DNA from 3 places in the Cytobacillus sp. FSL W8-0315 genome. Region 2 is predicted to be linked to each of the others. Evidence: a T-box and tRNA genes for the amino acid it is inferred to sense, from the RefSeq annotation. Region 2 holds a T-box; the other regions hold tRNA genes.
The links. A T-box is a leader RNA that pairs with one kind of tRNA and senses whether it is charged. The one in region 2 lies ahead of MKY20_RS09125 (valine--tRNA ligase), so its partner is inferred to be a tRNA-Val.
Positions count from the first base shown of each region.

Region 1: it has a tRNA-Val gene. The T-box ahead of MKY20_RS09125 (valine--tRNA ligase) is inferred to sense a tRNA for this amino acid. The anticodon was not compared.
Region 3: it has a tRNA-Val gene. The T-box ahead of MKY20_RS09125 (valine--tRNA ligase) is inferred to sense a tRNA for this amino acid. The anticodon was not compared.

Region 1 is NZ_JBBOOC010000001.1:1,537,448-1,540,691, reverse strand. It holds tRNA gene MKY20_RS07930 (tRNA-Ser) at 1-51, opposite strand, end outside; tRNA gene MKY20_RS07925 (tRNA-Asn) at 57-131, opposite strand; tRNA gene MKY20_RS07920 (tRNA-Ile) at 146-222, opposite strand; tRNA gene MKY20_RS07915 (tRNA-Gly) at 227-300, opposite strand; tRNA gene MKY20_RS07910 (tRNA-Phe) at 315-390, opposite strand; tRNA gene MKY20_RS07905 (tRNA-Asp) at 416-492, opposite strand; tRNA gene MKY20_RS07900 (tRNA-Met) at 496-569, opposite strand; tRNA gene MKY20_RS07895 (tRNA-Ser) at 588-680, opposite strand; tRNA gene MKY20_RS07890 (tRNA-Ile) at 694-770, opposite strand; tRNA gene MKY20_RS07885 (tRNA-Met) at 788-864, opposite strand; tRNA gene MKY20_RS07880 (tRNA-Ala) at 883-958, opposite strand; tRNA gene MKY20_RS07875 (tRNA-Pro) at 968-1,044, opposite strand; tRNA gene MKY20_RS07870 (tRNA-Arg) at 1,052-1,128, opposite strand; tRNA gene MKY20_RS07865 (tRNA-Leu) at 1,144-1,232, opposite strand; tRNA gene MKY20_RS07860 (tRNA-Gly) at 1,239-1,313, opposite strand; tRNA gene MKY20_RS07855 (tRNA-Leu) at 1,322-1,406, opposite strand; tRNA gene MKY20_RS07850 (tRNA-Lys) at 1,422-1,497, opposite strand; tRNA gene MKY20_RS07845 (tRNA-Thr) at 1,641-1,716, opposite strand; tRNA gene MKY20_RS07840 (tRNA-Val) at 1,737-1,812, opposite strand; rRNA gene rrf (5S ribosomal RNA) at 1,822-1,938, opposite strand; rRNA gene MKY20_RS07830 (23S ribosomal RNA) at 2,066-3,244, opposite strand, start outside.
Region 2 is NZ_JBBOOC010000001.1:1,802,480-1,805,723, reverse strand. It holds gene MKY20_RS09125 (valine--tRNA ligase) at 1-1,761, opposite strand, end outside; T-box leader at 1,817-2,073, opposite strand; gene MKY20_RS09120 (hypothetical protein) at 2,313-2,504, shown strand; gene ysxE (spore coat protein YsxE) at 2,518-3,244, opposite strand, start outside.
Region 3 is NZ_JBBOOC010000001.1:240,132-243,375, reverse strand. It holds rRNA gene MKY20_RS01505 (23S ribosomal RNA) at 1-880, shown strand, start outside; rRNA gene rrf (5S ribosomal RNA) at 1,084-1,200, shown strand; tRNA gene MKY20_RS01495 (tRNA-Glu) at 1,224-1,298, shown strand; tRNA gene MKY20_RS01490 (tRNA-Val) at 1,303-1,378, shown strand; tRNA gene MKY20_RS01485 (tRNA-Lys) at 1,553-1,628, shown strand; tRNA gene MKY20_RS01480 (tRNA-Leu) at 1,644-1,728, shown strand; tRNA gene MKY20_RS01475 (tRNA-Gly) at 1,735-1,809, shown strand; tRNA gene MKY20_RS01470 (tRNA-Arg) at 1,817-1,893, shown strand; tRNA gene MKY20_RS01465 (tRNA-Pro) at 1,899-1,975, shown strand; tRNA gene MKY20_RS01460 (tRNA-Ala) at 1,997-2,072, shown strand; tRNA gene MKY20_RS01455 (tRNA-Met) at 2,091-2,167, shown strand; tRNA gene MKY20_RS01450 (tRNA-Ser) at 2,191-2,283, shown strand; tRNA gene MKY20_RS01445 (tRNA-Met) at 2,469-2,542, shown strand; tRNA gene MKY20_RS01440 (tRNA-Asp) at 2,546-2,622, shown strand; tRNA gene MKY20_RS01435 (tRNA-Phe) at 2,648-2,723, shown strand; tRNA gene MKY20_RS01430 (tRNA-Tyr) at 2,746-2,829, shown strand; tRNA gene MKY20_RS01425 (tRNA-Trp) at 2,837-2,910, shown strand; tRNA gene MKY20_RS01420 (tRNA-His) at 2,922-2,997, shown strand; tRNA gene MKY20_RS01415 (tRNA-Gln) at 3,023-3,097, shown strand; tRNA gene MKY20_RS01410 (tRNA-Cys) at 3,105-3,178, shown strand; tRNA gene MKY20_RS01405 (tRNA-Gly) at 3,193-3,244, shown strand, end outside.

The DNA.
Region 1 (3,244 bases), 270 kb from region 2:
CGACCTACACCCTTAGCAGGGGCGCCTCTTCAGCCACTTGAGTACTTCCCCATATATGGCTCCGCAGGTAGGATTCGAACCTACGACCGTTCGGTTAACAGCCGAATGCTCTACCACTGAGCTACTGCGGAACAATAATATAAAATGGTGGGCCTAAATGGACTCGAACCATCGACCTCACGCTTATCAGGCGTGCGCTCTAACCAGCTGAGCTATAGGCCCATTTTGGAGCGGGTGAAGGGAATCGAACCCTCATCATCAGCTTGGAAGGCTGAGGTTTTACCACTAAACTACACCCGCATAAGGTTCTAAAATGGTGGCTCAGGACGGAATCGAACCGCCGACACAAGGATTTTCAGTCCTTTGCTCTACCGACTGAGCTACTGAGCCATATATTATTTATTTTTTGTAAAAATGGCGGTCCGGACGGGACTCGAACCCGCGACCTCCTGCGTGACAGGCAGGCATTCTAACCAACTGAACTACCGGACCAGATTGCGGGGGCAGGATTTGAACCTGCGACCTTCGGGTTATGAGCCCGACGAGCTACCGGACTGCTCCACCCCGCGATAATATTATTAAATATATGGAGGAGGAAAGGGGATTCGAACCCCTGCGCGGTTTGACCCGCCTGTCGGTTTTCAAGACCGATCCCTTCAGCCGGACTTGGGTATTCCTCCGTAGAAATGAAAGTGGTGGACCTTGTAGGACTCGAACCTACGACCGGACGGTTATGAGCCGTCTGCTCTAACCAGCTGAGCTAAAGGTCCAGCATCGATGAATTAAATGGTAGCGGCGGAGGGGATCGAACCCCCGACCTCACGGGTATGAACCGTACGCTCTAGCCAGCTGAGCTACACCGCCGAAGTGTTAAAATATTTATGGTGGAGCCTAGCGGGATCGAACCGCTGACCTCCTGCGTGCAAAGCAGGCGCTCTCCCAGCTGAGCTAAGGCCCCAATAATAAATGGTCGGGAAGACAGGATTCGAACCTGCGACCCCTTGGTCCCAAACCAAGTGCTCTACCAAGCTGAGCTACTCCCCGTATATAATGGCGCGCCCGAGAGGAGTCGAACCCCTAACCTTTTGATCCGTAGTCAAACGCTCTATCCAATTGAGCTACGGGCGCAATGTTAAATTCTACTGGTGCCGAGGACCGGAATCGAACCGGTACGGTAGTCACCTACCGCAGGATTTTAAGTCCTGTGCGTCTGCCAGTTCCGCCACCCCGGCAATAAATGGAGCGGAAGACGGGATTCGAACCCGCGACCCCCACCTTGGCAAGGTGATGTTCTACCACTGAACTACTTCCGCATAAAGAATGGTGCGGGTGAAGGGAGTCGAACCCCCACGCCTTGCGGCGCCAGATCCTAAGTCTGGTGCGTCTGCCAATTCCGCCACACCCGCAATATGAAATTAAAATGGTGAGCCATGAAGGACTCGAACCTTCGACCCTCTGATTAAAAGTCAGATGCTCTACCGACTGAGCTAATGGCTCATAATTTTATGAGACTACCTAAAGCCTGTTATGTGCAGTCAGATGTTCCAAAGCTAAACGCTTTGTCACAGATTGCTATTCGGATGTAGAAATTCACTGATGCTGCAATCTGCTCTACCGACTGAGCTAATGGCTCGTTGAAATGGTGCCGGCGAGAGGACTTGAACCCCCAACCTACTGATTACAAGTCAGTTGCTCTACCAATTGAGCTACACCGGCAGCTTGTACATTTAAATTAATGGTGGAGGATGACGGGATCGAACCGCCGACCCTCTGCTTGTAAGGCAGATGCTCTCCCAGCTGAGCTAATCCTCCATTATTAACGCCCGGCAGCGTCCTACTCTCACAAGGGGACAGCCCCTAACTACCATCGGCGCTGAGAAGCTTAACTTCCGTGTTCGGTATGGGAACGGGTGTGACCTTCTCGCTATCGCCACCAGACTATTTTCCAAAGACAAGTTTTATTATACCGTCTTTTTAGGATTTTTCAAGAGAAAATTTCATATTTTTCATTCTCTCAAAACTAGATAATGCATGAAGAAGCATTTGCCGAGTATTCACCAATGACTTGGTTAAGTCCTCGATCGATTAGTATCAGTCAGCTCCACATGTCGCCACGCTTCCACCTCTGACCTATCAACCTGATCATCTTTCAGGGATCTTACTAGCTTGACGCTATGGGAAATCTCATCTCGAGGGGGGCTTCATGCTTAGATGCTTTCAGCACTTATCCCTTCCGCACATAGCTACCCAGCGATGCCTTTGGCAAGACAACTGGTACACCAGCGGTGCGTCCATCCCGGTCCTCTCGTACTAAGGACAGCTCCTCTCAAATTTCCTGCGCCCACGACGGATAGGGACCGAACTGTCTCACGACGTTCTGAACCCAGCTCGCGTACCGCTTTAATGGGCGAACAGCCCAACCCTTGGGACCGACTACAGCCCCAGGATGCGATGAGCCGACATCGAGGTGCCAAACCTCCCCGTCGATGTGGACTCTTGGGGGAGATAAGCCTGTTATCCCCGGGGTAGCTTTTATCCGTTGAGCGATGGCCCTTCCATGCGGAACCACCGGATCACTAAGCCCGACTTTCGTCCCTGCTCGACTTGTAGGTCTCGCAGTCAAGCTCCCTTGTGCCTTTACACTCTGCGAATGATTTCCAACCATTCTGAGGGAACCTTTGGGCGCCTCCGTTACTTTTTAGGAGGCGACCGCCCCAGTCAAACTGCCCACCTGACACTGTCTCCCGCCCCGATAAGGGGCGCGGGTTAGAATTTCAATACAGCCAGGGTAGTATCCCACCGACGCCTCCACCGAAGCTGGCGCTCCGGCTTCTCAGGCTCCTACCTATCCTGTACAAGCTGTACCAAAATTCAATATCAGGCTACAGTAAAGCTCCACGGGGTCTTTCCGTCCTGTCGCGGGTAACCTGCATCTTCACAGGTACTATAATTTCACCGAGTCTCTCGTTGAGACAGTGCCCAGATCGTTACGCCTTTCGTGCGGGTCGGAACTTACCCGACAAGGAATTTCGCTACCTTAGGACCGTTATAGTTACGGCCGCCGTTTACTGGGGCTTCGATTCAAAGCTTCGCTTGCGCTAACCTCTCCTCTTAACCTTCCAGCACCGGGCAGGCGTCAGCCCCTATACTTCGCCTTGCGGCTTCGCAGAGACCTGTGTTTTTGCTAAACAGTCGCCTGGGCCTATTCACTGCGGCTCATCAGGGCTATTCACCCTAATGAGCA
Region 2 (3,244 bases):
TAATGCAAATCGGGATGCATTCCAGATTTTATTGGCAAAGTTCCATGTTGCCTCAACCTTTTCCATACTGAAGCGCAGATCCTGTCCCGGCGAGCTTCCTGTAGAAAGGAAATAGCGGAGTGAATCAGCACCATACTGATCAATTACATCCATTGGATCAACGCCATTTCCAAGGGACTTACTCATCTTGCGTCCCTGTGAGTCACGAACAAGACCATGAATTAATACATCCTGGAATGGACGCTCCCCTGTAAATTCGAGACCTTGGAAGATCATTCGTGATACCCAGAAGAAAATGATGTCATAGCCAGTCACCAAAGCAGCAGTCGGATAGTATCTCTTGAAATCGCTTGAGTCTGTATCCGGCCAGCCCATTGTTGAAAATGGCCATAGAGCTGAACTGAACCAGGTATCCAAAACATCTTTGTCCTGTTCCCAGTTTTCAATATCTTCTGGTGCTTCGTGCCCTACGAAAACCTCACCTGTCTCTTTGTGGTACCAGGCCGGGATCCGATGCCCCCACCAAAGCTGGCGTGAAATACACCAGTCACGAATATTTTCCATCCAGCGCAAATACGTTTTTTCAAATCGCTCTGGAACAAAGTTTACTTTTTCCTCTTTAGTTTGAAGAGCGATGGCTTCATCAGCAAGAGGCTGCATCTTTACAAACCATTGTGTTGAAAGGTAAGGTTCAACAACTGCGCCGCTGCGCTCTGAATGGCCCACAGAATGCATATGCTCTTCAATTTTGAAAAGCACTCCTTCGTCCTGAAGATCCTTCACGATCTGCTTGCGGCATTCAAAGCGGTCCATACCTTGGTATTTACCGGCTCGGCTGTTCATTGTGCCGTCTTCATTCATTACAAGAATTCTTTCAAGATTGTGGCGGTTTCCTATTTCAAAATCATTTGGGTCATGAGCCGGCGTAATTTTTACTGCGCCGGATCCGAAATCCATTTCTACATAATCATCTGCAACAATCGGAATTTCGCGTCCTGTGATCGGCAGTTTAACCGTTTTGCCGATTAAATGCTTATAGCGGTCATCTTCCGGATGTACTGCTACAGCTGTATCGCCAAGCATCGTTTCAGGGCGTGTAGTGGCAATTTCGATATGTCCTGAACCATCCGTTAAAGGATATCTCATATGGTAGAAGGCACCCTGAACATCCTTATAAATAACTTCGATATCAGAAAGAGCCGTTTTTGTAGACGGATCCCAGTTAATAATATACTCGCCGCGATAAATCAATCCTTTATTATAAAGTGAAACGAAAACTTCTCTTACAGCTTTTGAAAGGCCTTCATCCAGTGTAAAACGTTCGCGGCTGTAATCAAGTCCCAATCCAAGCTTTGACCATTGCTGGCGGATATGGCTGGCATACTCCTCTTTCCACTTCCATGTTTCTTCTACAAATTTTTCACGGCCTAAATCATAGCGGCTTTTGCCGTCATTGCGAAGCTTTTCTTCAACCTTTGCCTGAGTGGCGATGCCCGCATGGTCCATTCCTGGAAGCCATAGAACATCGTATCCCTGCATTCGCTTCATTCGAGTAAGGATATCCTGAAGAGTTGTATCCCATGCATGACCGAGATGAAGCTTTCCTGTTACATTCGGAGGCGGAATCACAATTGTATATGGCTGCTTTGTTTCATCGTCTTTTGCTTCAAAGAATTTACCTTCCAGCCACCAGTCATATCGTCCTTTTTCAATCGCCTGCGGATCATATTTCGTCGGCATTGATAATTCATTATTATCCATGTGTCATTCTTCCTTTCTGAAAGCAATCCAAAAAAATAAAAAACTCCATTCGCCATAAAAGGACGAATGGAGTTTGCTTCGCGGTACCACCTTTTTTTCAATCACTAAAGAAAATCAGGGAAAGACATTCTTATAGAGATTGACACTTAAACAGATAACGGATTTCCCGTCTTTTACTACTTGGCTGCAGCCTTTCGCAAAAGATGCTCTAGGGCGACCTTCCAACAGTTTTGCCTGGATAACCTTTCAGCTGCTGGTTTTCCTCTCTAAAAGGCAAATCGCCATTGTACTCTTCCCTGTCTTAGCATCGATATACAATTTTATATATAAAATATACTACCGAAAAAAGACTGTTATAGTCAATAAGGATACCCGAGTTTTTTATATATTATTCATTATTTCTACCGAAGTGATGATGATTTTGCCCGAAAAAGACTTCTTTAGGGGAGTTTTAAAATACTGTTATACAGGAAAGAAACGAAAATAGGCACTTTACCGAAAAATGAATCATAGAATATACATATGAACATTCGGGAAAGGGGCATGCGACAATGAGAAGAAAATATAATCCTTACACACTGCCTCCCTGGTTAAGAACTTTCAGGAATGTATGTGCACAGTTCATAATCCCGTTCTGTGTTTTTCAAGGCATAAGAACAATTTTGCTGCCTACCACCTTTGATGTACTGCTGCTATCGCTGTTCATTCTGATTGCTATTGCTTTCCATCTTCAATTGGTTTAGGAGCCCGCATCTTTTAGCTTTGGGCTCCTTCTTGTGCTTGAGCTTCGGCAGCTGCTTTTGCTTCTTGTTTTTGCCTCTCGATCTCATCGATTCTCATTACAGCATATTCAATATTTTTCAAGAGCCAATACTGCCTTTGCAAATGCTGGACAGCCTTTCTTTCTCCCCTTTTACTCTCCCCTTTATAATATTGTTCGGCCGCCCTGATAATAGGACCCGGATGAGCAAAGTAGCTTTGAAACAGCAGCATCTCATCGTCTCTGAATGGAAAGTATTTCATATAGGTGTAAATCCACTCTACACATTCTTCTGATCTTTTTGGATAAGTTTTCAGAGTCCTTGATAAAAACGGCAATATATCATGGAGCGGCGACCCCTGTCTTGCATTTTCGAAATTCGTGAAGTACCCATATCCCCTATCATCGTAAAGAAAATGCTCGGTTGAAACTTTCCCATGGACGATTACCGTTCGTGCTTTGTCGCTTTCTTTTGTTTTTTCATACCAATCTTTAAATTTGTTTGTGGAGAATTTTAGTCCCTGGCTGACGTCGTGATAATATAGGGAAAACATTAGCTCAAAAGGAGACATATACTCTTTTCTTTCACAGGCTTCGATAAATCCCTCCAAGAACTCCTTTTCTTTCTCCCATTCCTGCAAAGTTTTTTCATAATGTTCGGTTCTGTCTTCCTTGTTTATAGGAACTTCCCTCGAGGACAATGTATGCAGTCTTGCCAATTCC
Region 3 (3,244 bases), 1.6 Mb from region 2:
GTACCTGTGAAGATGCAGGTTACCCGCGACAGGACGGAAAGACCCCGTGGAGCTTTACTGTAGCCTGATATTGAATTTTGGTACAGCTTGTACAGGATAGGTAGGAGCCTGAGAAGCCGGAGCGCCAGCTTCGGTGGAGGCGTCGGTGGGATACTACCCTGGCTGTATTGAAATTCTAACCCGCGCCCCTTATCGGGGCGGGAGACAGTGTCAGGTGGGCAGTTTGACTGGGGCGGTCGCCTCCTAAAAAGTAACGGAGGCGCCCAAAGGTTCCCTCAGAATGGTTGGAAATCATTCGCAGAGTGTAAAGGCACAAGGGAGCTTGACTGCGAGACCTACAAGTCGAGCAGGGACGAAAGTCGGGCTTAGTGATCCGGTGGTTCCGCATGGAAGGGCCATCGCTCAACGGATAAAAGCTACCCCGGGGATAACAGGCTTATCTCCCCCAAGAGTCCACATCGACGGGGAGGTTTGGCACCTCGATGTCGGCTCATCGCATCCTGGGGCTGTAGTCGGTCCCAAGGGTTGGGCTGTTCGCCCATTAAAGCGGTACGCGAGCTGGGTTCAGAACGTCGTGAGACAGTTCGGTCCCTATCCGTCGTGGGCGCAGGAAATTTGAGAGGAGCTGTCCTTAGTACGAGAGGACCGGGATGGACGCACCGCTGGTGTACCAGTTGTCTTGCCAAAGGCATCGCTGGGTAGCTATGTGCGGAAGGGATAAGTGCTGAAAGCATCTAAGCATGAAGCCCCCCTCGAGATGAGATTTCCCATAGCGTCAAGCTAGTAAGATCCCTGAAAGATGATCAGGTTGATAGGTCAGAGGTGGAAGCGTGGCGACATGTGGAGCTGACTGATACTAATCGATCGAGGACTTAACCAAAACGAAAAGCGGAGGCGACTGTTCAACTTCGAGAGACGTTGGAGAGCCGGCCATTCAAATCCTGGTTTTGGGATTTGGAGGGACGGATCGAAACGGCCGAGAAGTTAGGAGCCGAAGCTAGACAAGTCATTGGTGAATACTCGGCAAATGCTTCTTCATGCATTATCTAGTTTTGAGGGAACGAAGTTTCTTCAACCAAATAGTCCGGTGGCGATAGCGAGAAGGTCACACCCGTTCCCATACCGAACACGGAAGTTAAGCTTCTCAGCGCCGATGGTAGTTAGGGGCTGTCCCCTTGTGAGAGTAGGACGCTGCCGGGCACCCTAATTGGGTAATTATATATGGCCCCTTGGTCAAGCGGTTAAGACACCGCCCTTTCACGGCGGTAACACGGGTTCGAATCCCGTAGGGGTCACCATTTTGGAGGATTAGCTCAGCTGGGAGAGCATCTGCCTTACAAGCAGAGGGTCGGCGGTTCGATCCCGTCATCCTCCACCATAACTTTTGAAAAAGCTATTTGCTACTCTTAAGGTATGAGCCATTAGCTCAGTCGGTAGAGCAGATTGCAGCATCAGTGAGACTCTTCACCCGAATAGCAATCTGTGACAAAGCGGTTTAGCTTTGGAACATCTGACTGTACTTATCAGAATTTAGGAAGTCTCATAAAAGTATGAGCCATTAGCTCAGTCGGTAGAGCATCTGACTTTTAATCAGAGGGTCGAAGGTTCGAGTCCTTCATGGCTCACCATTTTAATTTCATATTGCGGGTGTGGCGGAATTGGCAGACGCACCAGACTTAGGATCTGGCGCCGCAAGGCGTGGGGGTTCGACTCCCTTCACCCGCACCATTTTAAGCGGAAGTAGTTCAGTGGTAGAACATCACCTTGCCAAGGTGGGGGTCGCGGGTTCGAATCCCGTCTTCCGCTCCATTATTTTGCGCCCGTAGCTCAATTGGATAGAGCGTTTGACTACGGATCAAAAGGTTAGGGGTTCGACTCCTCTCGGGCGCGCCATATTACGGGGAGTAGCTCAGCTTGGTAGAGCACTTGGTTTGGGACCAAGGGGTCGCAGGTTCGAATCCTGTCTTCCCGACCAGGGACACTTCTTTTATTACATGGGGCCTTAGCTCAGCTGGGAGAGCGCCTGCTTTGCACGCAGGAGGTCAGCGGTTCGATCCCGCTAGGCTCCACCATATATATTTAGTCACATTGGCGGTGTAGCTCAGCTGGCTAGAGCGTACGGTTCATACCCGTGAGGTCGGGGGTTCGATCCCCTCCGCCGCTACCAATATGCTTATTTTGTATCATATCGGAGGAATACCCAAGTCCGGCTGAAGGGATCGGTCTTGAAAACCGACAGGCGGGTCAAACCGCGCAGGGGTTCGAATCCCCTTTCCTCCTCCATATTTTATTTAATAATACTATCGCGGGGTGGAGCACGACCGAATAATCTTCGAAGGAATTACTTCAGCGCACCGATTGAGTTGCTGCTTGGATAATCTTTCTGAAATCGGGGCGGTACTTCATTGAATAAGCTGCGAGATGAAATGCTAGATGTGAGCATAGAATAATCACATTAATAATACTATCGCGGGGTGGAGCAGTCCGGTAGCTCGTCGGGCTCATAACCCGAAGGTCGCAGGTTCAAATCCTGCCCCCGCAATCTGGTCCGGTAGTTCAGTTGGTTAGAATGCCTGCCTGTCACGCAGGAGGTCGCGGGTTCGAGTCCCGTCCGGACCGCCATTTTTACAAAAAATAAATAATATGTGGCTCAGTAGCTCAGTCGGTAGAGCAAAGGACTGAAAATCCTTGTGTCGGCGGTTCGATTCCGTCCTGAGCCACCATTTCCTAAGTCTTATCAGACGTGGAGGGGTAGCGAAGTGGCTAAACGCGGCGGACTGTAAATCCGCTCCTTCGGGTTCGGCAGTTCGAATCTGCCCCCCTCCACCATTTATATAGGGGTATAGTTTAATGGTAAAACGAAGGTCTCCAAAACCTTTGATGTGGGTTCGATTCCTGCTACCCCTGCCAGTAGGATAGTGGCGGTTGTGGCGAAGTGGTTAACGCATCGGATTGTGGCTCCGACACTCGTGGGTTCGATTCCCATCAATCGCCCCATTATTCTTTTTGACAGCAATATTATTGGGCTATAGCCAAGCGGTAAGGCACCGGACTTTGACTCCGTCACTCGCAGGTTCGAATCCTGCTAGCCCAGCCATTTTTAAGGCAGCATAGCCAAGTGGTAAGGCAGAGGTCTGCAAAACCTCCATCCCCGGTTCAAATCCGGGTGTTGCCTCCAAACCATAATCATATGCGGGTGTAGTTTAGTGGTAAAACCTCAGCCTTCCAAGCTGATGATGAGGGT